DNA from 3 places in the Geodermatophilus sp. SYSU D01106 genome. Region 2 is predicted to be linked to each of the others. Evidence: riboswitches for the same ligand, from Rfam matches in the RefSeq annotation. Region 2 holds a riboswitch; each other region holds the start of a gene.
The links. A riboswitch is a leader RNA that binds a small molecule or an ion and turns the genes downstream of it on or off. The one in region 2 is predicted to bind cyclic di-AMP.
Positions count from the first base shown of each region.

Region 1: it holds a riboswitch for cyclic di-AMP, as region 2 does, so the genes downstream of both, ACI78R_RS07000 (C40 family peptidase) here and ACI78R_RS00660 (transglycosylase family protein) in region 2, are expected to answer to the same signal.
Region 3: it holds a riboswitch for cyclic di-AMP, as region 2 does, so the genes downstream of both, ACI78R_RS06440 (hypothetical protein) here and ACI78R_RS00660 (transglycosylase family protein) in region 2, are expected to answer to the same signal.

Region 1 is NZ_JBJGYM010000005.1:11,459-19,156, forward strand. It holds gene ACI78R_RS06975 (MBL fold metallo-hydrolase) at 1-602, shown strand, start outside; gene ACI78R_RS06980 (fumarylacetoacetate hydrolase family protein) at 616-1,539, shown strand; gene ACI78R_RS06985 (SMP-30/gluconolactonase/LRE family protein) at 1,550-2,449, shown strand; gene ACI78R_RS06990 (hypothetical protein) at 2,495-2,971, opposite strand; gene ACI78R_RS06995 (hypothetical protein) at 3,196-3,348, opposite strand; cyclic di-AMP (ydaO/yuaA leader) riboswitch at 3,707-3,858, shown strand; gene ACI78R_RS07000 (C40 family peptidase) at 3,871-4,386, shown strand; gene ACI78R_RS07005 (hypothetical protein) at 4,479-4,901, opposite strand; gene ACI78R_RS07010 (TM0106 family RecB-like putative nuclease) at 4,894-7,698, opposite strand, start outside.
Region 2 is NZ_JBJGYM010000001.1:116,514-124,211, reverse strand. It holds gene ACI78R_RS00680 (1,4-dihydroxy-2-naphthoate polyprenyltransferase) at 1-28, opposite strand, end outside; gene menE (o-succinylbenzoate--CoA ligase) at 28-1,164, opposite strand; gene ACI78R_RS00670 (o-succinylbenzoate synthase) at 1,206-2,165, shown strand; gene menD (2-succinyl-5-enolpyruvyl-6-hydroxy-3-cyclohexene-1-carboxylic-acid synthase) at 2,162-3,841, shown strand; cyclic di-AMP (ydaO/yuaA leader) riboswitch at 4,116-4,286, shown strand; gene ACI78R_RS00660 (transglycosylase family protein) at 4,291-5,517, shown strand; gene ACI78R_RS00655 (DUF222 domain-containing protein) at 5,570-6,925, opposite strand; gene ACI78R_RS00650 (DNA polymerase beta superfamily protein) at 7,023-7,698, opposite strand, start outside.
Region 3 is NZ_JBJGYM010000004.1:203,942-211,639, forward strand. It holds gene ACI78R_RS06435 (phosphoketolase family protein) at 27-2,480, opposite strand; cyclic di-AMP (ydaO/yuaA leader) riboswitch at 2,710-2,854, shown strand; gene ACI78R_RS06440 (hypothetical protein) at 3,107-3,730, shown strand; gene ACI78R_RS06445 (PIG-L deacetylase family protein) at 3,762-4,481, opposite strand; gene ACI78R_RS06450 (DoxX family protein) at 4,478-4,840, opposite strand; gene ACI78R_RS06455 (sulfite exporter TauE/SafE family protein) at 4,865-5,617, shown strand; gene ACI78R_RS06460 (SLC13 family permease) at 5,619-6,854, shown strand; gene nadA (quinolinate synthase NadA) at 6,918-7,698, opposite strand, start outside.

The DNA of each region.
Region 1 (7,698 bases), on a different contig from region 2:
TCGCCGCCCAGGTCCTCACCGGGCCCGACTACGGCCGGCTCGAGGTGCGGCCGCCCGACCTGACGTTCACCGGCGCGATGACGCTGCACCTGGGCGAGCGGGCGGTGGAGCTGCACGCGGTCGGGCCGGCGCACACGCGCGGCGACGTCGTCGCCTGGCTGCCCGCCGAGCGGGTGGTCTTCGCCGGGGACGTCGCCTTCGCGGGCGGCCAGCCCTTCCTCGCCGAGGGCAGCGTGTCCGGGTACCCGCGGGCGGTCGAGGCGCTGCGCGCCCTGGAGCCGGAGGTGCTGGTGCCCGGGCACGGGCCGGTGTGCCGCGGCGCGGAGGTGGCCCGGCTGCTCGACGACCTGGCCGGCTACGCGGCCTTCGTCGACGCGACGGCGCGGGAGGGCCACGCGGCCGGGTGGACACCCCTGGAGACCGCCCGGCGGCGCACGGACAACCCGTACGCGGGGTGGCAGGAGTCCGAGCGGCTGGTGGGCAACCTGCACCGCGCCTACGCCGAGCTGGACGGGCGTCCGCCGGGCGAGCGGCTCCCGCTGGCCGACATCTGGCCGGACATGGTCGAGTTCCACGGCGGCCCGATCGGCTGCCGCGCGTGAGGGAGGAGAGCTGATGCGCTGGGTCACCTACGTCTCGCCGGCCGACGGCGCCGAGCGGGCCGGGCTGCTGCGCGACGGGCGGGTGCACGGGTTCGACGCCGCCCTGGTCGACCTGCTGCCCGACCTCGCCGCGGCGGCCGGGCGCGAACCGGCCGAGGTGCTGCCGGAGGACGGGCTGGTGCTGCGCGCGCCGGTGCCGCGGCCGCCGTCGGTGCGCGACTTCCTGTCCTTCGAGCAGCACGCGCGCAACGCCGCGGCCGCGTTCGGGCGGGAGGTGTCCCCGGTCTGGTTCGAGCAGCCGGTCTTCTACTTCACCAACCCGGCGGCGGTCCGCGGCCCGGGCGAGCCGGTGCCGGTCTCCCCCGGCTCGGCGGCGTTCGACTACGAGGTCGAGGTGGCCGCGGTCGTGGGCCGGGGCGGGTCGGACCTGACGCCGGAGGAGGCCGAGGCGGCGATCGCCGGGTACACGGTGTTCGTCGACTGGAGCGCCCGCGACGTGCAGGGCGTCGAGTCGAAGATCGGCCTCGGCCCGGCGAAGGGCAAGGACGGCGCGACGACGATCGGCCCGGTGCTCGTCACGCCCGACGAGCTGGAGCCGTACCGGTCCGGGCACGGCTACGCGCTGCGGATGAGCGCCTCGGTGGACGGCGTCGAGCAGGGCGGCGGCAGCTGGGCCGACGTCCGCTGGTCGTTCGGGCAGATGCTCGCCTACGCCTCGCGGGGCACGGAGCTGCGGCCGGGCGACGTCGTCGGCAGCGGCACCGTGGGCACCGGCTGCCTGCTCGAGCTGCGGTCGCTGCACGGCGAGGAGCGGCACCCGTGGCTGCGGCCGGGCGTGGAGGTGGCGGTGACGATCGAGCGGATCGGCACGGTGACGGCGCCGGTCGTCGCGGGCACCGACCCCGTTCCGCTGGGGCCGCCGGCGTCGGACTCTTAGGGTCCGCGGCATGGCAGAGCGCGAGGTGCGGACGGTGCTGACCGGCGGCGGGTTCTTCGAGGGGCCGCGCTGGCACGAGGGCACGTGGTGGGTGTCGGACTTCTACCGGCACACGGTGAGCACGGTGACCGCCGACGGGCAGGAGACCGTGCGGTTCGAGGTGCCCGGGCAGCCGTCGGGGCAGGGGTGGCTCCCCGACGGGTCGCTGGTGGTCGTGTCGATGAAGACGCACGAGGTGCTGCGCTGGGACGGGTCGGCGCTGTCGACCTACGCCGACCTGACCGAGCACTGCGGCGGGCACCTCAACGACCTCGTCGTCGGCCCGGGCGGGCACGTGTTCGTCGGCGACTTCGGCTTCGACCTGATGGGCGGCGGCGAGGCGGCGACCGCGTCGCTCAAGCGGATCGACCCCGACGGGACGGTGTCGGTCGCGGCTGAGGGGCTGCAGTTCCCGAACGGGTCGGTGATCACGCCGGACGGCGGCACGCTGGTCGTCGGCGAGACGCTGGGCAACCGGTACACGGCGTTCGACCTCGGCGACGACGGGTCGCTGACCAACCGGCGGGTGTGGGCGTCGCTCGGGCCGGAGGTCACCGGGCGCACCGTGGACGAGGTGCTCGGGCAGCTCGCCGTCGCCCCGGACGGCTGCGCGCTCGACGCCGACGGCTGCATCTGGGCGGCGGACGCCGTCGGCGGGCGGGTGGTCCGGGTGGCCGAGGGCGGCGAGATCGTCGACGCCGTCGCCGCGCCCGAGGGGCTGGGCGTCTACGCCTGCATGCTCGGCGGCGAGGACGGCCGGACGCTGCTCATGTGCGCGGCGCCGGACTTCTACGAGCACAACCGCGCGCCCGTGCGCGAGGCGGTGCTGCTCGCGACCGAGGTCGACGTCCCGCACGCCGGCCGGCCCTGACCGCACCGCGGCCCCGTCCCACCGGGACGGGGCCGCGGCCGGACGTCAGGGGCAGAGCTCGTCGAGCTTGACCGCGCCGAGGTCGATGGCGCCCTCGACGTCCCCGGTGACCCGCTGGCCGGGTGCGATGTTCTGGGTGCAGACCCGCCAGTTGGCGTCGAGGACCTGGTTGCGGCTGCCCAGCAGGTCGTGGGACAGGCTGAGGTAGGCGCCGTTGGTCTGGATCAGGTCCTGGGCGTCCTGCAGCGTCATGCCGACCACGGCGGGCATGAGGAAGTCCACGACCACGGGAGCCGGCGTCACCTCCGGCGTGGGGGCAGGGGCCACCGCGGGCTCGGGGGCGGGCGTCGTCGGGGCGGGCGTGGTCGGGGCCGCCGCGGACGACGTCGCCGGGGCCGACGGGGTGGAGGTGGGCGCGGGGAGGCCGGTCTCGCCGTCGTCCCCGCAGCCGGCGAGGAGGAGGCCCGTGGCGAGCAGGACGGGAAGCGCGCCGAGTCGGCGGCGGGCGGAGGACTGGTTCATGGGGCATTCCGTGGTGGTCGTGCGGACGCGCGCCGGCAGCGCCTCCCGGGGAGGTCGGCGCCGGCGTCGCGGCTAGACGCCGGCGAGCGTCACACGGGGTCGGGTCGCTGTCCGGGACGCCGGGGACCGAGCCGTCTCGGAACTGCAACGGACCGTCGCACCGGCCCCGGACGCACCGCGGCCCCCGTCCCGGGGTGGGACGGGGGCCGCGGGCGGATCAGCGGTCAGTAGGCGCGGCCGCCGGTGCCGCCCTTCTTCTGCTTGGCCTGGAAGTCGCGGACGAACTGCTTGATCTTCGCCTGGTTCTGCGGCTTCTTGAGCTCCTGCACGACCTTCGCGGCCACGCCGGAGGCGATGAGGTTCCTCATCATTCCCATGGGGTGCTCCTCTCTCTCGATCCCCCGTTCCGTGCCCCGTCAACGCGTCCGGCAACCGCCACGTCCCCACGCTCGGAGACCGCCCGTCCGTGGGCGGCTCCTGACACCGCGTGCGGACGCACCGCGCCGTCCTTTCTCGTGGGGCACGGCGTGTCCCCGCGCGTCCGCGGTCGCGCGTCGCGGGCTCCGGAGAGGCATCTGCGGTGGTGGCGGTGGCGTGTCGGATGGGCGGCCGCCGTCAAGTCCACGGTCCGGGACCGGGCGTGGCGCGTCCCTCGGGCGGTTGTGACGGTCCGCGGCCCTCCCTACCGTTCCCGCTGGTCCTGGCCGGGCCCCCGTCACGAACCCGTGTGACACCCGCCGGACCACGCCGAACCGGACGCCGGCAGCCAGCCGCCCTCCGGACCGGGGACCCATCGAGTCCCAGGGGTGAAGCGCGACCTCTCGCGCCGGGCGACTCCCCCGCCCGAACCCGTCAGCTAACCCGGTAGGCGACCGTGGAGAACAGGAGAACCGTCGTCCATGACGACTGCACGCACGCCCCTCGCCCGTCGCTCGTTCCGCGGCATCGCCGTCGCGGCCATCGCCGGAGCCGGCATCGCGCTCTCGCCCCTCCCGGCCTCGGCTGCCGCAGGCGGCGGCGGTGGTGGCGGGGTCGTGGCGGCGGCCCCGGTGGCCGCTCCGAACGGCGTCGCCCAGGCGGCCGTCGACACCGCGCTCGCGCAGCGCGGCGACATGTACCAGTACGGCGCGACCGGTCCCGACCGGTTCGACTGCTCCGGGCTGACCAGCTTCGCCTACCGCGCGGCCGGCGTGGAGATCCCCCGCACCTCGCGGGCCCAGTCGACGTTCGGCACCCCGGTGGCGAAGTCCGACCTCAAGCCCGGCGACCTGGTGTTCTTCTACAGCCCGGTCTCGCACGTGGGCATGTACATCGGCAACGGCCAGATGGTGCACGCCTCCACCGCCGGCAAGCCGGTCGCGGTCGTGAACCTCGACTCGATGACCGGCTACCAGGGCGCCCGCCGGGTCGCCTGACGGACGGACGGCGCCCCGGTCACCGCCGACCGGGGCGCCGTCGTCGGTCCCCAGAGGGCCTTTGTCGCGCTATCGGCCCCTCCCGGGCCCGCTCAGTACGTGACGCCGAGGTGGCGCTCGGCGCAGCGCATGCACAGGCCGGTGTTGTCGTGCACGTGCTCGCGGGCGTTGACCTCGCGGCACACCGGGCACCAGCGGAACGTCCGCCGGCGACGGCGGGCGACCTCCTCCGCGGCCTCGGCCAGCATCGCCCGCTCGTAGACGACCTCGTCGGAGCCGAAGCCGCGCTCGGCCGCGAACTCCCACACCAGGTCGTCGCCCGACCAGCGCGGCTCGGGGCGGGCCAGCGTGAAGCCGAACCCGTCCCAGCCGACGGCGACCTGCACCGGACGCCCGCTCACGAACCAGCGCTCGTGCGGCGGCCCGGCGACCTCAAGCCAGCCGTCCCCCAGCGCCCGCACCAGCACGTCCGCGCCGACGCCGAGCAGGCCCGCGAGCTCCGCGGTGTCAGACACCGGCCAGCTCGGCCAGCCGGCACATCGCGTTGACCTGCCGCAGCTGCTCCGGCGTCCGCACCTGCGCGTCGAGCAGCAGCGGGCTCATCACCACGACCGCCAGCGCCTTCGCCCGCGACACCGCCACGTTGAGCCGGTTGAGGTCGTAGAGGAACGAGACCCCGCGCGGCGCCTCGTCGGCCGAGGTCGACGTCGTCGAGTAGACGACGACCGGCGCCTCCTGCCCCTGGAACCGGTCCACCGTGCCGACCCGCGCACCGTCGGGCAGCAGCGAGCGGATCAGCGCCACCTGGTTGTTGTAGGGGGCGACGACGAGCACGTCGTCCGGGCCGATCGGCCGCTCGGCGCCCTCGGCGTCGACCCAGCCGACGCCCTGCAGCGACCGCCAGACGGCGGCCACCTCGGCGGCCTCCTCCGTGGACGACGCCGAGGCCGGCACCGTGTGCGCCACCGACCGCACCGCCAGCCCGCTGCCGGACACCAGCCCGCCCGGCCGCACGGTGATCCGCTCGCGCAGCGCCGCCGACTCCAGGCGGCCCTCGTACGCCAGGTCCGACACGAACCGCGTCAGCGCCGGGTGCATCCGGTAGGTCGTGTCGAGGAAGATGCCGCGGCCCTCGGGCACGGTCGGGTGCCCCTCGAGCAGGTGCTCCAGCGCCGACAGCCCCGAGTCGCCGGGGTGCACGCCCTGCGAGGGCTGGGCCAGCTGCTGCGGGTCGCCGAGCAGCACCAGCGACTTCCCGGCCCGCGCCACCGCGACCGCGTTGGCCAACGAGAACTGCCCCGCCTCGTCGACGACGAGCACGTCGACGGCCTCGGCCAGGTCAGGCTGGGTCCAGAACCACGCCGTCCCGCCGACGAGCCGCACGTCGCCGTCGACGAGCCGCCGGGCGACGTCCTTGCCGTCCTTCGACCACTCGACGCCGGGCGCGCCGCACGCCTGGTGCTCGTCGCACTTCTGCAGCGCCGGCCGGTCGACGGCCGACAGGACGTTGCCGATGACGGCGTGCGAGGTGGCCGTGACGCCGACCTTCTTGCCGGCGTCGAGCAGCGCGCGGATGAGCATCGACGCCGCCCGGGTCTTGCCGCTGCCGGGCGGGCCCTGGACGGCGAGCACCTCGCCGTCGAGCCGGAGGCCGATCCGGACGACGGCGTCGCCGGCCTGCTCGTCGGGACGGCGGCGGCAGTCGGCCGGCACCCGCCGCTCCAGCAGCGCCTGCCCGAGGCAGGGCGTGCCCGCGAGGACGTCGTCGGCGGTGGCGGTGATCGCTGCGCGCATGCCCTTGTCGTCGAGCGGGCCGCTCGGCCCGAGCCCGCGCGGCGTGGCCGGGGCCTTCGCCGTCTTGACGACGACGCGGCCCTCGGCGGAGTCGAGCGCGACGACGGTGCCGATGCCCGCCCGCTGGTCGACGTCGACCGCCGTGGACCCGACCGACAGCTTCGTGTCCTGCGGCGGGAAGCGGTACTCGTAGAGCTTCGACCGCTTCTCCTGGCCCACCTCGACGGGCGCAGACAGCCGGCCGAGCGCGGTGCCGTCCTCGACGAGCGTGTCGTCGTCCATCTCCTTGCGGGCGAAGAACTCCCACCAGCCGGGGCGGGCCTCGCGGCGGTGCCACTGCACGAGGTCGCCGAGCAGGTCGTGCCCGGCGTCCTTGAGCCGGTCGACCAGCGCCAGCTCGGCGAGCTCGGCGTCGGTGCGCTCGACCGGGCCGGTGGCCTCCGAGAGCAGCGGGCGGTCCTGGCCGCCGAACTCGCGCTCGAGCTCCTCGCGCTGAGTCTCCAGCCAGTCGTGCAGCTCGCGGGTGGAGTCGACGTCGTCCTTGTTGTAGAGCTCGATGTCGACGAGGCGCTGCGGGTCGCGGTCGGCGAGCCACTTCTCGTAGGCGATGACGCTGCCCATGGCGTCCGCGACGTCGCCGGTGTGCTCGCGGCCGTAGAACGCCTCGACCTTCTTGATCGAGTACGAGCCCTTGCTGATCCGCATCGACTGCTTGACGACGGGATAGAGGTCGACGAAGCGCTGGTTGCGCAGCAGCTCGTCGAGCTCGGCCTCGCGGACGCCGTAGCGGCCGGTCAGCCGCTTGAGCGCGCTCACCTCGTAGGCGGCGTAGTGGTAGACGTGCATGCCGCGGTCGGCGCGCCACGCGTCCAGGATGAGGTCGATCAGGTCGGCGACCATCTGCTTCTCGGCGGCCGGGTCGTGCGCCCACAGCGCGGTGAAGCTGCCGTCGCGCCGCCCGATGCCGGCGAGGTACTCCAGCCCGGCGCCGTCGGCGGAGTGCGGGTCGCCCTCGAAGTCGAGGTAGAGGTCGCCGTCACTGGGCTCGGGCAGCCGGAGCAGGCCGAGGCCCTTCGTGGGTGGCAGCAGGGTGCGGGTGGGGACGCCGGTGCGCCGCTCGCGCAGCTGCTCGCGGGCCTGCTCCTGCACGCGGGCGCGGGTGGCGGCGCCGATGCGGGCCGCCTTGAGCGTCTCGGGGTCGGCGCCGGCGAGCTGCTCGAGGGTGGTGATGCCGGCGGCGCGCAGGGCCGCGCGGGTGTCGGCGCGCATGCCGGCGACGAGGCTGAGGTCGTCGGCGTCGGCCAGCTCGGCGGTGCAGCGCGCCTTCCACGAGCACTGGCCGCAGTACGGCACGGGGACGGGCGCAGTGGGCGGCGGGTCGGCGAGGAAGCCGGCCAGCTTCGCGCGGGCGCGGCGGGCGTAGGCGGCGACGTCGACCAGCCGCCACGGGTTCGTGGCGCCGTCACCGGTGACCACCCAGACGTGCTCGGGTGCCTTCCCTTGGAGGACGGCGAGGCG
Region 2 (7,698 bases):
CGGCGACCCACTGCGCGGGCGTCGCCATCAACGTGCCCCCGCCAGGGTCGCCGCGACGCCGCGGCGGTCGGGCTTGCCGGTGTGCAGCGTGGGGACGGCGTCGAGCAGGTGCAGCTCCCGCGGAGCGCTCGGCCCGCCCAACCGCCCGCTCACCCAGGCCCGCAGCGCGGCCAGCTCGGGGGCCGCGCCGGGCGCGGGCACGACGGCGGCCACCACGCGCTGGCCCCACTCGTCGTCGGGCCGGCCGAAGACGACGGCGTCGGCGACGTCGGGGTGCTCGCGCAGTGCGCCCTCGACGGCCTGCGGCGCGACGTTCACCCCTCCGGTGACCACGACGTCGTCGAGCCGGCCGGTGACCGTCAGCCGCCCGTCGGCGCCGATCGTCCCGGCGTCGCGGGTGCGGAACTCCCCGCCGGTGAAGGCGGCCGCGGTGCCCCCCGGGTCGCGGCGGTAGCCGAGGGCGAGCACCGGCCCGGCGATCGCGATCCCGTCGTCGTCCACCCGCACGCGGACGCCGTCGAGCGGGACCCCGTCGTACACGCAGCCGCCGGCCGTCTCGCTCATCCCGTAGGTGGTCACCGCGGCCACGCCCTCGGCGCGGGCGCGGGCCAGCAGCGCGGGGTCGGTGGCCGCGCCGCCGACCAGGACGGCGTCGAAGGTGCGCAGCACCTCCGGCTCGCGGTCCAGGTACCGGCGCAGTTGCGTGGGCACCAGCGCGGTGTACCGGCGGCCGCCGGGCATCCGGGCGGCGGCCGCGGCCAGTCCCTCCCCGGGCGCGAGGACGGCCGGGAGCGTGCCGGCCAGCGCCGAGCGCACGAGCACCTGCAGCCCGGCGATCGCCGACACCGGCAGCGCCAGCAGCCAGGTGCCCGGGCCGCCGAGCCGGTCGAGGGTGGCGGTCGCCGACGCGCGCAGCGCCGCCGCGGGCAGCAGCACGCCGCGCCCGCCGCCGGTGGACCCGGAGGTGACGACGACGAGGTCGGCGCCGTCCTCGAGCGGCTCCTCCGGGGCGAGCACCTCCCGGGCGGCCGTGGCGGCGGGGCCGGCGGGCAGCACGGCGAGCGGCGCGGACCCCTCGAGCGCGGCGCGGACGGCGGGCAGCACGGAGCCCAGAACGTCTGCGGGGGCCTCCGGCGCGGGGAGGACGGTGAGCTGCCGGGGCACGATCCCCGAGGGTACGACCCGCCCGGCATACGCTTGCCGCCGTGATCACCTCCGTGCCGCTCCCGCCCGGGACGACGGCGACGGCGGCGTGGTCGGTGCCGATGCGCACCCGGTTCCGCGGCATCGACGTCCGCGACGGCGTGCTGGTGCGCGGGCCGGCCGGCTGGGGCGAGTTCTCCCCGTTCTGGGACTACGGCGTGGCGGAGAGCCGCCGCTGGTGGGCCGCCGCGGCCGAGGCGGCGCTGGAGGGCTGGCCCGCGCCGGTGCGCGACTCCGTTCCCGTCAACGTGACGGTGCCGGCGGTGGACGCGGAGCGGGCGCACGCGATCGTGGCCGCCTCGGGCTGCCGGACGGCGAAGGTGAAGGTGGCCGAACCGGGGCAGACGCCGGCCGACGACGTCGCCCGCGTGGAGGCCGTCCGCGACGCGCTCGGCCCCGCGGGCGCGGTGCGGGTCGACGCCAACGCCGCGTGGGACGTCGACACGGCCGTCGCCCGGGTCCGGGAGCTGGACCGGGTCGGCCTGGAGTACGTCGAGCAGCCCTGCGCCACGCTGGAAGGGCTGGCCGCGCTGCGCCGCCGGGTCGACGTGCGGGTCGCCGTCGACGAGGGCGTGCGCCGGGCCGGCGACCCGCTCGCGGTCGACCTGCGCGAGGCCGCCGACGTCGTCGTCCTCAAGGTGCAGCCGCTCGGCGGGGTGCGCGCGGCGCTGCGGGTGGCCGAGGCGCACGGCCTGCCCTGCGTGGTGTCCTCGGCGCTGGAGTCCTCGGTCGGCATCGCCGCCGGGGTGGCACTGGCCGCCGCGCTGCCGGAGCTGCCCTTCGCGTGCGGCCTGGCGACCGTCGCGCTGCTCGGCGGCGACGTGACGGCCGACCCGCTGCTACCGGTCGACGGCGCGCTGCCCGTCCGCGCGGTGGAGCCCGACCGGCTGGCCGAGGTGACGGCGCCCGACGACGTCACCGACCGGTGGGGCCGGCGGCTCGCGGCGGTGCTGGCCGCGTGAACCCCTCCACCGCGTTCGCCCGCGTGCTGGTCGACGAGCTCGTCCGCGGCGGGGTCCGCGACGCCGTCGTCGCCCCGGGGTCGCGCTCGGCGCCCGTCGCACTCGCGTTCGCCGCCGCGGAGCGCGCGGGCTCGCTGCGGCTCCACGTGCGCATCGACGAGCGGACGGCGTCCTTCCTCGCGCTCGGCCTGGCCCGCGCCTCCGGCCGGCCGGTGCCGGTGCTCACCACCTCCGGGACGGCGACCGCGCACCTGCACGCCGCGGTCCTCGAGGCCGACGTCACCGGCGTGCCGCTGCTCGCGCTGACCGCCGACCGGCCGCCGGAGCTGCGCTCGACCGGCGCCAACCAGACCATCGAGCAGCCCGGGCTCTACGGCGGCGCGGTGCGCTGGGCGGCCGACGTCGGCGTGCCCGAGGCCGGCCGCGAGGCCGCGCAGAACCGCTACTGGCGCTCCGTGGTCTCCCGCGCGCTGCTCGCCGCCACCGGCGCGCTGTCGGGCGACCCCGGGCCGGTGCAGCTCGACCTGCCGCTGCGCGACCCGCTGCTGCCGGAGGAGGAGCCGGGCCCGCTCACCGGCCCGTGGGCCGGGCGCGACGACGGCGGCGCGTGGACCGCGGGCGGGGCCACCCTCGCCCCGGCCGACCCGCTGCCCGACGCCCCGCGGACGCTGATGGTCGCCGGTGACGGGCCGTCGGCGGCCGGCCGGGCCTGGGCCGAGGGCGCCGCGGCCGCGGGCTGGCCCGTGGTCGCCGAGCCCAGCGGCGGGGCGTGGACCGGCGACGCCGTGCGCGGCGGGGCGCTGCTGCTCGGCGCGCCGGACTGGCTGGAGGAGCACCGGCCGGCGCGGGTGGTCGTGCTCGGGCGGCCGACGCTGTCGCGGCCGGTCTCGGCGCTGCTGGCCGACCCCCGGGTGCGGGTGGAGACGGTGGTGTCCGGCCCGCGCTGGCCCGACCCCGCCCGCTCCAGCACGTCGGTCACCCGCGCCGCGCCGCCGTCCGGGCCGCCCGCGGACGCGGCGTGGGCGGCCGCCTGGCGCGACGCCGCCGCGCGGGTGGGCACGGCCGTGGACGCGCTGCTCGACGGCGCTCCCGGCCTGACCGCCGCCCGGCTAGCCCGCGACGTCGTCGCCGCGCTGCCCGCCGGCGCGCTGTTGGTGCTCGGCTCCTCGACGCCCGTGCGCGACGTCGACCGGCTCGCCGTGCCGCGCGGCGACGTGCACGTGCTGGCCAACCGCGGCGTCGCGGGCATCGACGGGACGATCTCCACGGCGATCGGGGCCGCGCTGGTGCACGGTGGCCCGGCGGTCGCGCTCATGGGCGACCTGACGTTCCTGCACGACCTGCAGGGGCTGCTGACCGGCGAGGGCGAGGCCCGGCCGGACCTCACCGTCGTCGTCCCGGACAACGACGGCGGCGGGATCTTCGCCCAGCTCGAGCCGGGTCGGCCCGCGCACGAGCGCGACTACCGGCGGGTGTTCGGCACGCCGCACGGCCGCGACCTGGTCGCCGTCGCCCGGACGCTGGGCTGGGAAGCCACCGCGGTGACCGCCGCGGACGAGCTGCCGGCGGCGCTGGCGCTCGGCGGGCCGCGGGTGGTCGTCGTCCGCACCGACCAGCGCGCGGAGGCGGACCTCGCCGTCGCGCTGCGGGAGACCGCCGCCCGTGCCCTGACCTGACCCGCGCGGCCGGTGTGCTGCGTCACCGGCCGCCGCTGGTCCCGGCCGTCGAGGGAGGGCGGGGGCCGTCTCCGCGACACCGGGTGCGACCAGGGTGGATCGTCCGGACAGCGGGTTCGCCGGGCCCTCGACCGAGGGACGTCGATACCCCGCTGGAGCACACCACAACCCCCTTGTGACCGGCGACACGACGACAGTTGCCATGACGATATGTAACGTTTTGGCTGCGCTCAGCACACCGGAGCGCGGCGCCGGTCCGCCAAACCCTGCCCACCGGTCGCTCACGTCAACTCCCAAGGGCAGGGGTGGGGGACCCACTTCCGGCGCGTGACGGCCTACGGGGGCCTGACCTGAACGCGTCTCCGGGGTGAAGCCGCGTCCCGCGGCCGGGCACCGATCGCCCGAACCCGACAGCTCACCTCGCCGGCGGTGATCGGGAGATCATCACCATGCCCAAGCACCGCGCACCCCGTTACGTCCGCACCAAGAAGGTCATCGCCAAGGCCCCTGTCGCCGCCGGCGCCACCGTCGTCGGGATCGGCGTCCTCAGCTCGCCCGCCTCCGCCTCGACCAGCCACGACTGGTCCGGCGTCGCCCAGTGCGAGTCGAGCGGCAACTGGTCGATCAACACCGGCAACGGCTACTACGGCGGCCTGCAGTTCAGCCAGTCCACCTGGGCCGCGTTCGGCGGCACCGAGCTCGCCCCGCGCGCCGATCTCGCCACCCCCGCCCAGCAGGTCGAGATCGCCGAGGCGGTCCTCGCCGGCCAGGGCGTCGGCGCCTGGCCGTCCTGCGGCAAGTACCTGGCCGAGGGCACCACCGCGGCCGCCGCCGAGGCGCCCGCCCCGGCCGCACCCGCCGCCGAGGCCCCCGCGCCGGAGGCCGCCCCGGCCGCCCCGGCCGCGCCCGCGCCGGTCGAGGCCGCTCCGGCCGCGCCTGCGCCGACCGCTGCCGACGCCGAGGACTACACCGTCCGCTGGGGCGACACCGTCGCCAAGATCGCCGCCGCCCACGCCCAGAGCTGGCGGGAGCTCTACGAGCGCAACGTCGACGTCATCGGCAGCAACCCGAACCTGATCTTCCCGGGTCAGGTGTTCGCGGTGAGCGGGGCGGCCCCGGCCGCCGCGCCCGCCGAGGCGCCGGCCCCCGCGCCTGCCGCGGCCCCCGCCGAGGCTCCGGCCCCCGCGCCCGCCGCAGCCCCTGCCGAGGCGCCCGCCGGTGGCTCGAACGCCGGGGAGTCCGCGCCGGTCGGCGAGGTCGCCCCGCTCGCCGAGGCCGCCCCCGAGGTCGCCGCGGCGCCCGCGCCGGCCGCCGTCGCCACCATCACCAACAGCTCCGGGCCGATCCACGCCGCGGTGCAGGCGGCTGCGAACGCCGTCGTGAGCGCGGTGCCCGGCGCCGGTGACATCACCCTCGGCGGCACCCGGCCCAGCGCCGTCGACCCCGACGGGCACCCCTCGGGCAAGGCCCTGGACTACATGGTCATGAGCGACGCCGGCCTCGGCGACGCCATCGCGCAGTACCACGTGGACCACTGGGACGAGCTCGGTGTCGAGTACGTGATCTGGGAGCAGCGCATCCTCACCTCGCCCGACGGCGCGTGGCGCGCCATGGAGGACCGCGGTGGCGTCACCGCGAACCACTTCGACCACGTGCACGTGAACTACGTCGGCTGACCACCGCCCGACACGAGGACCCCGGCCGCCCGCGGCCGGGGTCCTCGTCGTCTCAGGCGGGGACGAGGGGCGGCGACCGCAGCGCCGCGGGTGTGCGGATCTCGGTGCCGTCGGGCCGCCAGGTGTGCCATCGCCCGTCCGGTTGTCGTTGCACGCGGAAGCCGGCGTGGACCTTGGTGTGGTGGCGTTCGCACAGCAGCGCCGAGTTCTGCAGCGAGGTGGGTCCGCCGTCGAGCCAGTGCACGAGGTGGTGGACGTCGCACCACCAGGTGGGGGCGCCGCAGCCGGCGAACACGCAGCCACCGTCGCGGACCTCCGCGGCGCGGCGGACGTGCCGGTCGGCCAGCCGCTGCTCCCGGCCCAGGTCGAGCGGGACGCCGTCGGGGCCGAGCACCACGCGGGTGATCGCGCCGTCGCAGGCCAGCCAGCGGGCGGTGGCCGCGGGGACCACGGCGCCGGACCCGAGGGTCGCGCTGCCCCGCCACCGCGGCAGAGGGGGCGTCCTGCTCGACCCGGCGCGGGCCTGGCGGATGCTCCTGGTCGCCTCGCCGGCACCGCCTGTCTCGGCCGCGGAGAAGTCGGCGTCGCTGTCGGTCGTGGTGTCGCCGTCACCGTCGGTCTCGGCGTCGGAGCCGGTCGGGGCGTGGTCGGCCGGGCAGGCGGGGTCGTGCAGGTCCTCGGCGTCGACCTTGACCACGACCTGCGGCTTGACCCCGCGCAGCCGCGGGGTGCTGCCCGAAGCGAGGGCGGTGTCGGCGAGTTGCACGGCGCCGTCGGCGAGCCGCTGGGCGCGGGTGCGGTCGTCGCCGGCGGGCCGGTCGGCCTGCACGTGCGCCTCCACCGCGGTGGCGAAGCGTTCGGCGCCCACGGGGTCGAGGTGCAGGTGGAAGCTGACGGTGCCGTCGGCGTGGCGGACCACCGACATGCGCCGCCCCTCGGTCGGGTCCGGCTCCGGGCCGTCGGGATCCAGGGCGTTGCAGTACCGCTTCACCACGACGACCAGGGCGTCGTGGTCCTGCTCGATCGCCACGGCGGTGAGCACCGAGTCGATCTCGCCCAGGTCCACACCCTGCGCCGCGGCGGCGGCGAGCCGGTCCGGGGTGGTCACCTCCGCGGCCACGGCCACCTGCGCGGCGGTCACCAGCCCGGCGTCGTGCGCCTCGGCCAGCACCGGCAGGTGCTCCAGCGCGCGGCCGTTGCCGACCAGCCGGGACGCCTCGCGCCCGGACAGCCGGCAGTGCCCGCGCAACCACGACGCCATGCTCTTCAAGCCGTCGCGTTCGGGAGCGGAGGACAGCTCCGCCGCCCGGACCGCGCGGGCGAGGCGGGCGTCGATCCGGTTGCGCTCGGCGACCAGCGCGGCGACGTCATCCAACACGTCCCCACCGCCGATCTCGCTCGAACACATGTACGGAGTCTAGCCCGTCCAGCGCCGCTCCGCGAGGCGAATCCGCAGGTCAGGAGCCTGTCCACAGATGCCGGACAGGTCTTGACACCCCGCGATCTCAGGGCAGCGACGCCCAGTACGCGAGGTGGGCACGGTGCAGCCAGCCGTCCACCCAGGCGCGGTCGGGAAGCGGCGGCACCGCCGGGCTGTCGCGCAGCGCCAGCAGGCGCGCCTCGGCGTCCTCGACCGCCTCGACCACCTCGGCGAGCGGTACCTCGCCGCGGCGCACCCGGCGCAGGTACGCCCGGTCCGGCTCCGGCACCGGCAGGGTGATCCGGCCGGTACCGAGCAGCTCGGCGCCCTGCACCCCGAGCCGCAGCGCGTGCATCGCGAACTTGACGTCGAACCCGTGTGCATCGACCAGCTCCGCGCGGCCGGGGCGGGCGCCGGTCATCGCCGCCCGCTGGGCGCGCAGGTAGCCGAGGAAGCGGTCGGCAGCCAGGCGCGAGACGAACCGGTCGGCGTGTGCGACCAGCTCCGCACCGGCCTCGGTGCGGACCACGACCTCCTCGTCCGGCACGAACAGCAGGAGGAGGACCGTCGGGTTGCCGCCGAGCGCGAGCCGCGCCCACTTGCGTGCCGAGTAGACGACGACGTCGAGGTCGCCGGCGCCGGAGCGGTTGGCCAGCCCACCGGGCCGGTCCCAGGCGGTGTGCCGGTGGTACTGCTCGAACGGCACGGTCGCCGTCGTCGACAGGCCCGCCGGCACCCGCGCGGTGCCGGTCACGAACTCC
Region 3 (7,698 bases), on a different contig from region 2:
CGGCCAGTCTACGGGTCGCCGCCGGGTCAGTTCTCCGGCTCGTGCAGCGGCTCGTTGCCCCCGCCGACGACGACCGGCCCGGCACCCGAGCCCCACTGCCAGCCCGCCACCTCCGGCAAGTCCTCCCCGTGGGTGCGGATGTACCGCTTGTGCTCGATCAACCGGTCCCGCAGCCGGTCGCGCAGGTGCGCCCCGCGGGAGCGCAGCCGCGGCACCCGGTCGATCACGTCGATCGCCAGGTCGTAGCGGTCGATGCCGTTGACCACGCACATGTCGAACGGCGTCGTCGTCGTGCCCTCCTCCACGTAGCCGCGCACGTGGATGTTGCCGTGGTTGGTGCGCCGGTAGGTCAGCCGGTGGATCAGCCACGGGTAGCCGTGGTAGGCGAACACGACCGGCCGGTCGGTGGTGAAGTACGCGTCGAACTCGGCGTCCGACAGGCCGTGCGGGTGCTCGCGGTCGTCCTGCAGCCGCATCAGGTCGACGACGTTGACCACCCGCACCCGCAGGTCCGGGAAGGCCGAGGTGAGGATCTCCGCGGCCGCGAGCGTCTCCATCGTCGGCACGTCGCCGGCGCAGCCGAGGACGACGTCGGGCTCGGCACCGGCGTCGGTGCTCGCCCACTGCCAGATGCCGATGCCCTTGGTGCAGTGCTCGACGGCGGCGTCCATGTCGAGGTACTGCAGCGCCGGCTGCTTGCCCGCCACGATCACGTTGACGTACTGCCGGGTGCGCAGGCAGTGGTCGGCGACCGACAGCAGCGTGTTCGCGTCCGGCGGCAGGTACACCCGGATGACGTCGGCCTTCTTGTTGACGACGTGGTCGATGAAGCCCGGGTCCTGGTGCGAGAAGCCGTTGTGGTCCTGCCGCCAGACGTGCGAGGTGAGCAGGTAGTTCAGCGACGCGACCGGCCGCCGCCACGGGATGTCGTTGGTGGTCTTCAGCCACTTGGCGTGCTGGTTGACCATCGAGTCGACGACGTGGATGAACGCCTCGTAGCAGGAGAAGAAGCCGTGCCGCCCGGTCAGGAGGTAGCCCTCCAGCCAGCCCTGGCAGAGGTGCTCGGAGAGCACCTCCATCACCCGCCCGTCGGGCGCGAGGTGGTCGTCCTCGGGCTCGCGCCGCGCCATCCAGGTGCGGTCGGTGGCCTCGAGCACCGCGCCGAGCCGGTTGGAGTTGTTCTCGTCGGGCGCGAAGACGCGGAAGGTTTGCGGGTTGCCGCGCATGACGTCGCGGAGGAACTCCCCCAGCACCCGGGTGGCCTCCACCGCGCCGGTGCCGGGCTCGGGCACGGGGACGGCGTAGTCGGCGAACGCGGGCATCCGCAGCGGCTGGAGGAGCAGCCCGCCGTTGGCGTGCGGGTTGGCGCTCATCCGGCGGGGGCCCTCCGGGTGGAGGTCCCGCACGGCCGGGACGGGCGCGCCGGCGTCGTCGAACAGCTCCTCGGGGCGGTAGCTGCGCAGCCACTCCTCGAGCACCCGCCGGTGGCCGTCGTCCTCGCGCGCGTTGGCGAAGGGCACCTGGTGCGAGCGCCAGGAGCCCTCGACGCGGTGCCCGTCGACCTCCGCCGGCCCGGTCCACCCCTTGGGCGAGCGCAGCACGATCATCGGCCAGCGCGGCCGCTCGGGAACGCCGCCCTCCCGGGCCCGCCGCTGGATGTCGGCGATCTCGTCGAGGCAGCGGTCCAGCGTCGCGGCGAACTGCTGGTGCATGAGCGCGGGGTCGTCGCCCTCGACGACGTACGGCGTGTGCCCGTAGCCGCGCAGCAGGGCGTCGAGCTCGTCGGGCTCGATGCGGGCCAGCACCGTCGGGTTGGCGATCTTGTAGCCGTTGAGGTGCAGGATCGGCAGCACGGCGCCGTCGCGGGCCGGGTCGACGAACTTCGTGGCGTGCCAGCTCGCGGCCAGCGGGCCGGTCTCGGCCTCGCCGTCGCCCACGACGGCGGCGACGACGAGGTCCGGGTTGTCGAAGGCGGCGCCGTAGGCGTGCACCAGGGCGTAGCCGAGCTCGCCGCCCTCGTGGATCGAGCCGGGCGTCTCCGGCGCCACGTGGCTCGGGATCCCGCCGGGGAAGCTGAACTGGGTGAACAGCCGCTTCATCCCCGGCTCGTCCTGCGACACGTCGGGGTAGACCTCGCTGTAGGTGCCCTCCAGCCAGGCCGACGCGACCGGGCCGGGGCCGCCGTGGCCGGGCCCCATCACGTACATGCAGTCGAGGTCGCGCGCGGCGATCGCCCGGTTGAGGTGTGCGTGGACGAAGTTCAGCCCCGGCGTCGTGCCCCAGTGGCCGAGCAGCCGCGGCTTGACGTGCTCCGGGCGCAGCGGCTCGCGCAGCAGCGGGTTGTCCATGAGGTAGATCTGGCCGACCGACAGGTAGTTGGCCGCCCGCCACCAGGCGTGGATGCGGGTCAGCTCCTCCTGGGTCAGCGGCCCCGCGCCGTCGGTCGCGGCGATCTCCTCGCGCGTGCTGGCCTCGGTCACCGTCGTCCTCCCGGGGGTGGTCGCGCTCGACGCCCCCACCCTGGCGGACTCCCGGGCGCGCCGCAGTCCGGCCCGGGGTGTCCGCTCGGCGAACACCCGGCGACGGGAGCCTCCCGGTCCACCGGAACTCCCCGGTCCCCGTTGCCGGGTCCCGCGGGCCTCCCTACGGTCGACCCGTCCGGACGGCCCTTCCGCCCCAGCCGGGGTGATCCGCCCGGACGCCGCCGAGTCGCGGACCACGCCTGTGGCCGCGAGCCGGGGACCCACCGCGTCACCGGGGTGAGTCCCACCGCCCGGTCCTCCCGGGAGGTGGGTAGGGCGACATCCCCGCCCGAACCCGTCAGCTGACCCGGTAGGCGGCCACGGGAGAAACGGAGAGCCGCGACACGGGGAGCGCCGTCGGCGCCTGCCCCGACGCGCCCCGCCCCCAGACACCTCGCCGCGGCCCGCGCACCCGCGCCGGCCGCCGCGCCTCCGGGATCCGGACCCGACCGGCCTCCGCACCGGCCCGACGCCGGGCTGCCGCGCGCCGTCCCGGATCCCGTGCCCTCCCCTGCCCCGGGGCGGTCCCCTGCCGAGCAGACGGCGGGACCGCGCGGGGCCACACGACAGGAGCTCTCCTCGTCATGCGCAGACACGCCCTCCGCCGCACGCTCACCGTCGGCACCGCCACCGTCGCCCTCTGCCTGGCCGGTCAGTCGGCCGCCTCCGCCGACCGTCCCTGGGACGGCGACCGGCACGACCGGGGCGGCTGGTCCGAGCACTGGTCCAGCCGCGGCGACGTCGCCCCGGCACCCGCCCCCGCTGCCGCGCCGGCCGCGGCTCCCGCACCGGCGGCGGCTCCCGCACCCGCGCCCGCCGCCGCGGCGGCCACCGCCGTCGTCGCCGTCGCCACGGACCTCACCGGGGCGCCGACCCCGACGTCGACCGCCTACAGCGCCTGGGCGCCGCACGTGCGGCCGGCCGTCGCGGAGGTCACGCAGGCCTTCGCGGTGTCCACGGTCCTCACCCGGCCCGGGCACTCCCCCACGCAGGAACTGGCCGCCGACTTCATGGTGTACGCCGACGCGGCGAAGGGGCACGCGGTCGCCCAGTTCGTCATCGACAACGCGGCACGGCTGCGCGTCGAGTACGTCATCTGGCAGCAGCGGATCTGGCTGGTCGGCGGGTCCGGCTGGCAGGCCATGGCCGACCGCGGCTCACCGACGGCCAACCACATGGACCACGTCCACGTGAGCTTCCTGCCGTGACGCCCGCCTGAGGGGTGGACGGCCGGCGCGCTCAGCCGGCGTAGAGCGCGAAGCCGGTCCTGCGCCGGCCGTCCACCTCCGGCGTCGCCATCTCGACCTGTCGCCGTGCCTGCTCCTCGACCGGGTCGTCCGACAGCGCCTCGAGGTAGCGGCGGTGCTCGGCCAGCGAGGCCACCGCCCGGTCGACGACGTCGGTGACGTCGACGGCGTGCGTCGCCCCGACCGGCGTGGCGACGGCGACCCAGCGCACGCCCCGCCACGGCTCCTGCCCGGCGAGCTCGGGGAAGATCCACTCGTTGGCGGCATCGCCCACCGCGTCGATCACGGAGCGGCCGAGCGCCCGGTGGTCGGCGCTGTTCCAGTACGCCGGGGTCACGCCCGGCGGCGTCCACGTCTCGCCGAAGTGCATCGTCACCACCAGCTCCGGCCGGTGCCGGCGGATCGCCGCGGCCAGCGACCGGCGCAGCTCCAGTCCCTCCACGAGCCGGCCGTCGGGGAACCCGAGGAACTCGACCCCCGTGACGCCGACCACCGCCGCCGACGCCCGCTGCTCCCGCTCGCGCAGCGGCCCCGCCTCCCCCGGCGGCAGCCCGGCGATGCCGGCCTCCCCGCGGGTGGCCAGCAGGTACCGGACGTCCCGCCCGGCGTCGGTCCACACGGCGACGGCGGCCGCGCACCCGTACTCGACGTCGTCGGGGTGGGCGACGACGACCAGCGCGCGCTCCCAGTCCGTGGGGAAGGGCTCGGTCACGCCCGGCCCCGGGCCACCCGCAGCGCCGCGCCGATCATCGGCGCCTGCAGCGGCAGCCGCAGCACCCCGGCGGCCAGCAGCGCCGGCCGCCCGCGGGCGATCCGGAGGTGGTGCAGGTGCGCCGGCACGAACGACGCCAGGAGCCCGGCCGCGGCCCAGCCCCCGGCCCGGCGGGTAGGCGGCGCGGCCAGGAGCGCCGCGGTGGCCACCTCGGCCACCCCGCTGCCGAGCACCCAGGAGCGGGCGTCGCCGAGCTCCGGGGGCACCAGCCACTCGTAGGTCCGCGGCCGCACCAGGTGCAGCACGCCGGATCCGCCGAGGGCGGCGGCCAGCCAGGTCGCCGGGGCGGGGAGGCGCATGGCGCCACCGTAGGCTCCCGCCCCGTGTCCGCCGCCGACCTGGTCATCGCCGCGGCGGTCTCCCTGCTCGCCGGCGTCATCAACTCGATCGCCGGCGGCGGGTCGCTGATCCTGTTCCCCACCCTGGTCGCGCTCGGCCTGCCCACGGTGGCGGCCAACGTGACCAACTCGGTGTCGCAGTGGCCCGGCTACCTCGGCGGGATGCTCGGCTTCCGCCGCGAGTACGCCGGCCAGCGCGGGCGCCTGGTGCGCCTCGGCGTCGTCGCGGTGCTCGGCGGCACGGCCGGCAGCGTGCTGCTGCTGACCACGCCGAGCGAGGCCTTCGACGTCGTCGTGCCGGTGCTCGTGCTGCTCGCCAGCCTGCTGCTGGCGGTGCAGCCGCTGCTCACCCGCCGGCTGCGCGACCGCGACGACGGCGCCGTGCGCGACCCGTGGTGGCTCTACGTCGCTCTGTTCCTCGCCACCGTCTACGGCGGCTACTTCGGCGGGGCGCTCGGCGTCATCCTGGTCGGGGTCCTCGGGACGGCGCTGCACCGGCTGGCGCTGGCCAACGCGCTCAAGTCGGCGCTGTCGGCGGTGACGGCGACGGTCACCCTCGTCGTCTTCGGGCTGTTCGGGCCGATCGCCTGGGAGGTGGTCGCGGTCGCCGCGCCGGCCAGCCTGGTCGGCGGGTTCGCCGGCGCGCGGATCGCCAGCCGCATCCCCGCGACGCCGCTGCGGGTGCTCATCGTGGCCTTCGGCGTCGTGGTCTCGGTCTACCTGTTCACCCGCATCTGAGGTGACCGACCCGGTCGCGCTCGGCACCGCCGGCGTCGTGCTGGCCGCCACCCTCGCGGCGGCCACGGCCGGCACCCGCCGCGTGCCCCCGGCGGCGGTCGCCGTGGTGGGCGCGGTGTACCTGGTGGCCGTCGGCGCGGTCGGCTTCGCCGCGGCCGAGACGGCGGTACGCGGGGTGCTGCCCACCGTGGCGTTCCTCGTCGTCGTGCTGGTGCTCGCCGACCTCGCCGACCGGGAGGGCGTGTTCACCTGGGCGGCCGCGGCGACGGCCCGGCGGGCGGGGCGCTCGGCCGGCGCGCTGCTCGGCCGGGTGGTGCTGCTCGCCGCCGGGGTGACGGCGCTGCTCAGCCTGGACGCCACGGTCGTCCTGCTCACCCCGGTCGTGCTGGCCACCGCCACCCGGATGGGGCTGCCGGCGCGCCCGCACGCCGTCGCCACCGGGCACCTGGCCAACTCCGCGTCGCTGCTGGTGCCGGTGTCGAACCTGACCAACCTGCTGGCGTTCTCCGCGAGCGGGCTGTCGTTCCTCGCCTTCGCCGGGCTGATGGCCGGCCCCTGGGGAGCCGCGGTCGCCGTCGAGTACCTGGTGCTGCGGCGGCTGTTCCGCGCCGACCTCGCGGTGCCCGTCTCCGCTCCGGTGGCCGAGGTGCCGCCGGCGCCGCGGGCCGCCCTGGCCGTGGTCGGGCTGACCGCCCTCGGCTTCGGCGCCGCCTCGCTCGCGGGCCTGCCGCCGGTGTGGCCGGCCGTGGCCGGGGTCGCCGTGCTCGCCGCCCGGCTGGCGCGGGCCGGGCGGCTGCGGGCGGCCGACGTCGTGACCGCCGCCGACCTGCCGTTCGCGCTGTTCGTCTGCGGGCTGGCGGTGGTCGTGCAGGCCGTCCTCGGCGCCGGGCTCGAGCAGGGGCTGGCGCGGCTGCTCCCCGACGGCGAGGGGCTGGCCGAGCTGCTGGCGGTCGCCGTCGTCGCCGCGGTGCTGGCCAACGTCGTCAACAACCTGCCGGCCACGCTGGCGCTGCTGCCGGTGGCCGCGGCCGTGGGCCCGGGCGCGGTGCTCGCCGTCCTGATCGGCGTGAACGTCGGGCCGAACCTCACCTACGCCGGGTCGCTGGCCAACCTGCTGTGGCGCCGGGCCCTCGGGACGGAGGCGCCGTCGGCGGCGCGGTTCGGCGCGCTCGGCCTGGCGACGGTGCCGCTCACCCTGCTCGCGGCCACCGTCGCCCTCTGGCTCATGGTGAGGTGATGGAACGGCCGCCCTTCAGGGTCCCGCGCCGAGCTTGCGAGGCGTGGGGGGAAGGGTGGTCCTTCATTCGCCGCCGCGACCGGGCTCGCCGATGGCGACCATCGCCTCGACGGCACGGCGGGCGCGGGCGGCGGTCTCCGGGTCGACGTCGATCGCGCCCTCGCCGGTGCGCAGCGTGTGCAGCAGCTTGGCCGGGGTGATCATCTTCATGTAGCGGCAGGCGGCGCGCTCGTTCATCGGGATGAACGCCGTCCCGCTGTTGAGCGCCCGCAGCTGGTGCAGGATGCCGACCTCGGTGGCCACCAGCACCTGGCCCGACGACGTCCGGGCCGCGGCCTCGACCATGCCGCCGGTGGACAGCACGCGGGTGCGGTCGGCCGGCAGATCGCCGTGGCTGACCAGGTCGAGCACCGAGGTGGTGCAGCCGCACTCGGGGTGCACGAGGATCTCCGCGTCCGGGTGCGCGGCGATCTGCGCGCGCACGTCGGCCGGGCTGATGCCCGCGTGCACGTGGCACTCCCCCGCCCAGACGTGGATGTTCTCCCTCCCGGTCACGCGCTTGACGTGCGCGCCGAGGAACTGGTCGGGGCAGAAGAGGATCTCGCGGTCCTCGGGGATCGAGCGGATGACGTCGGCGGCGTTCGACGACGTGCAGCAGATGTCGGTCTCGGCCTTCACCGCGGCGGTGGTGTTGACGTAGCTGACGACGACGGCGCCCGGGTACTGGGCCTTCCACTCGCGCAGCTGCTCGGCGGTGATCGAGTCGGCCAGCGAGCAGCCGGCCGCGTGGTCGGGCAGCAGCACCGTCTTGTCCGGCGAGAGGATCTTCGCGGTCTCGGCCATG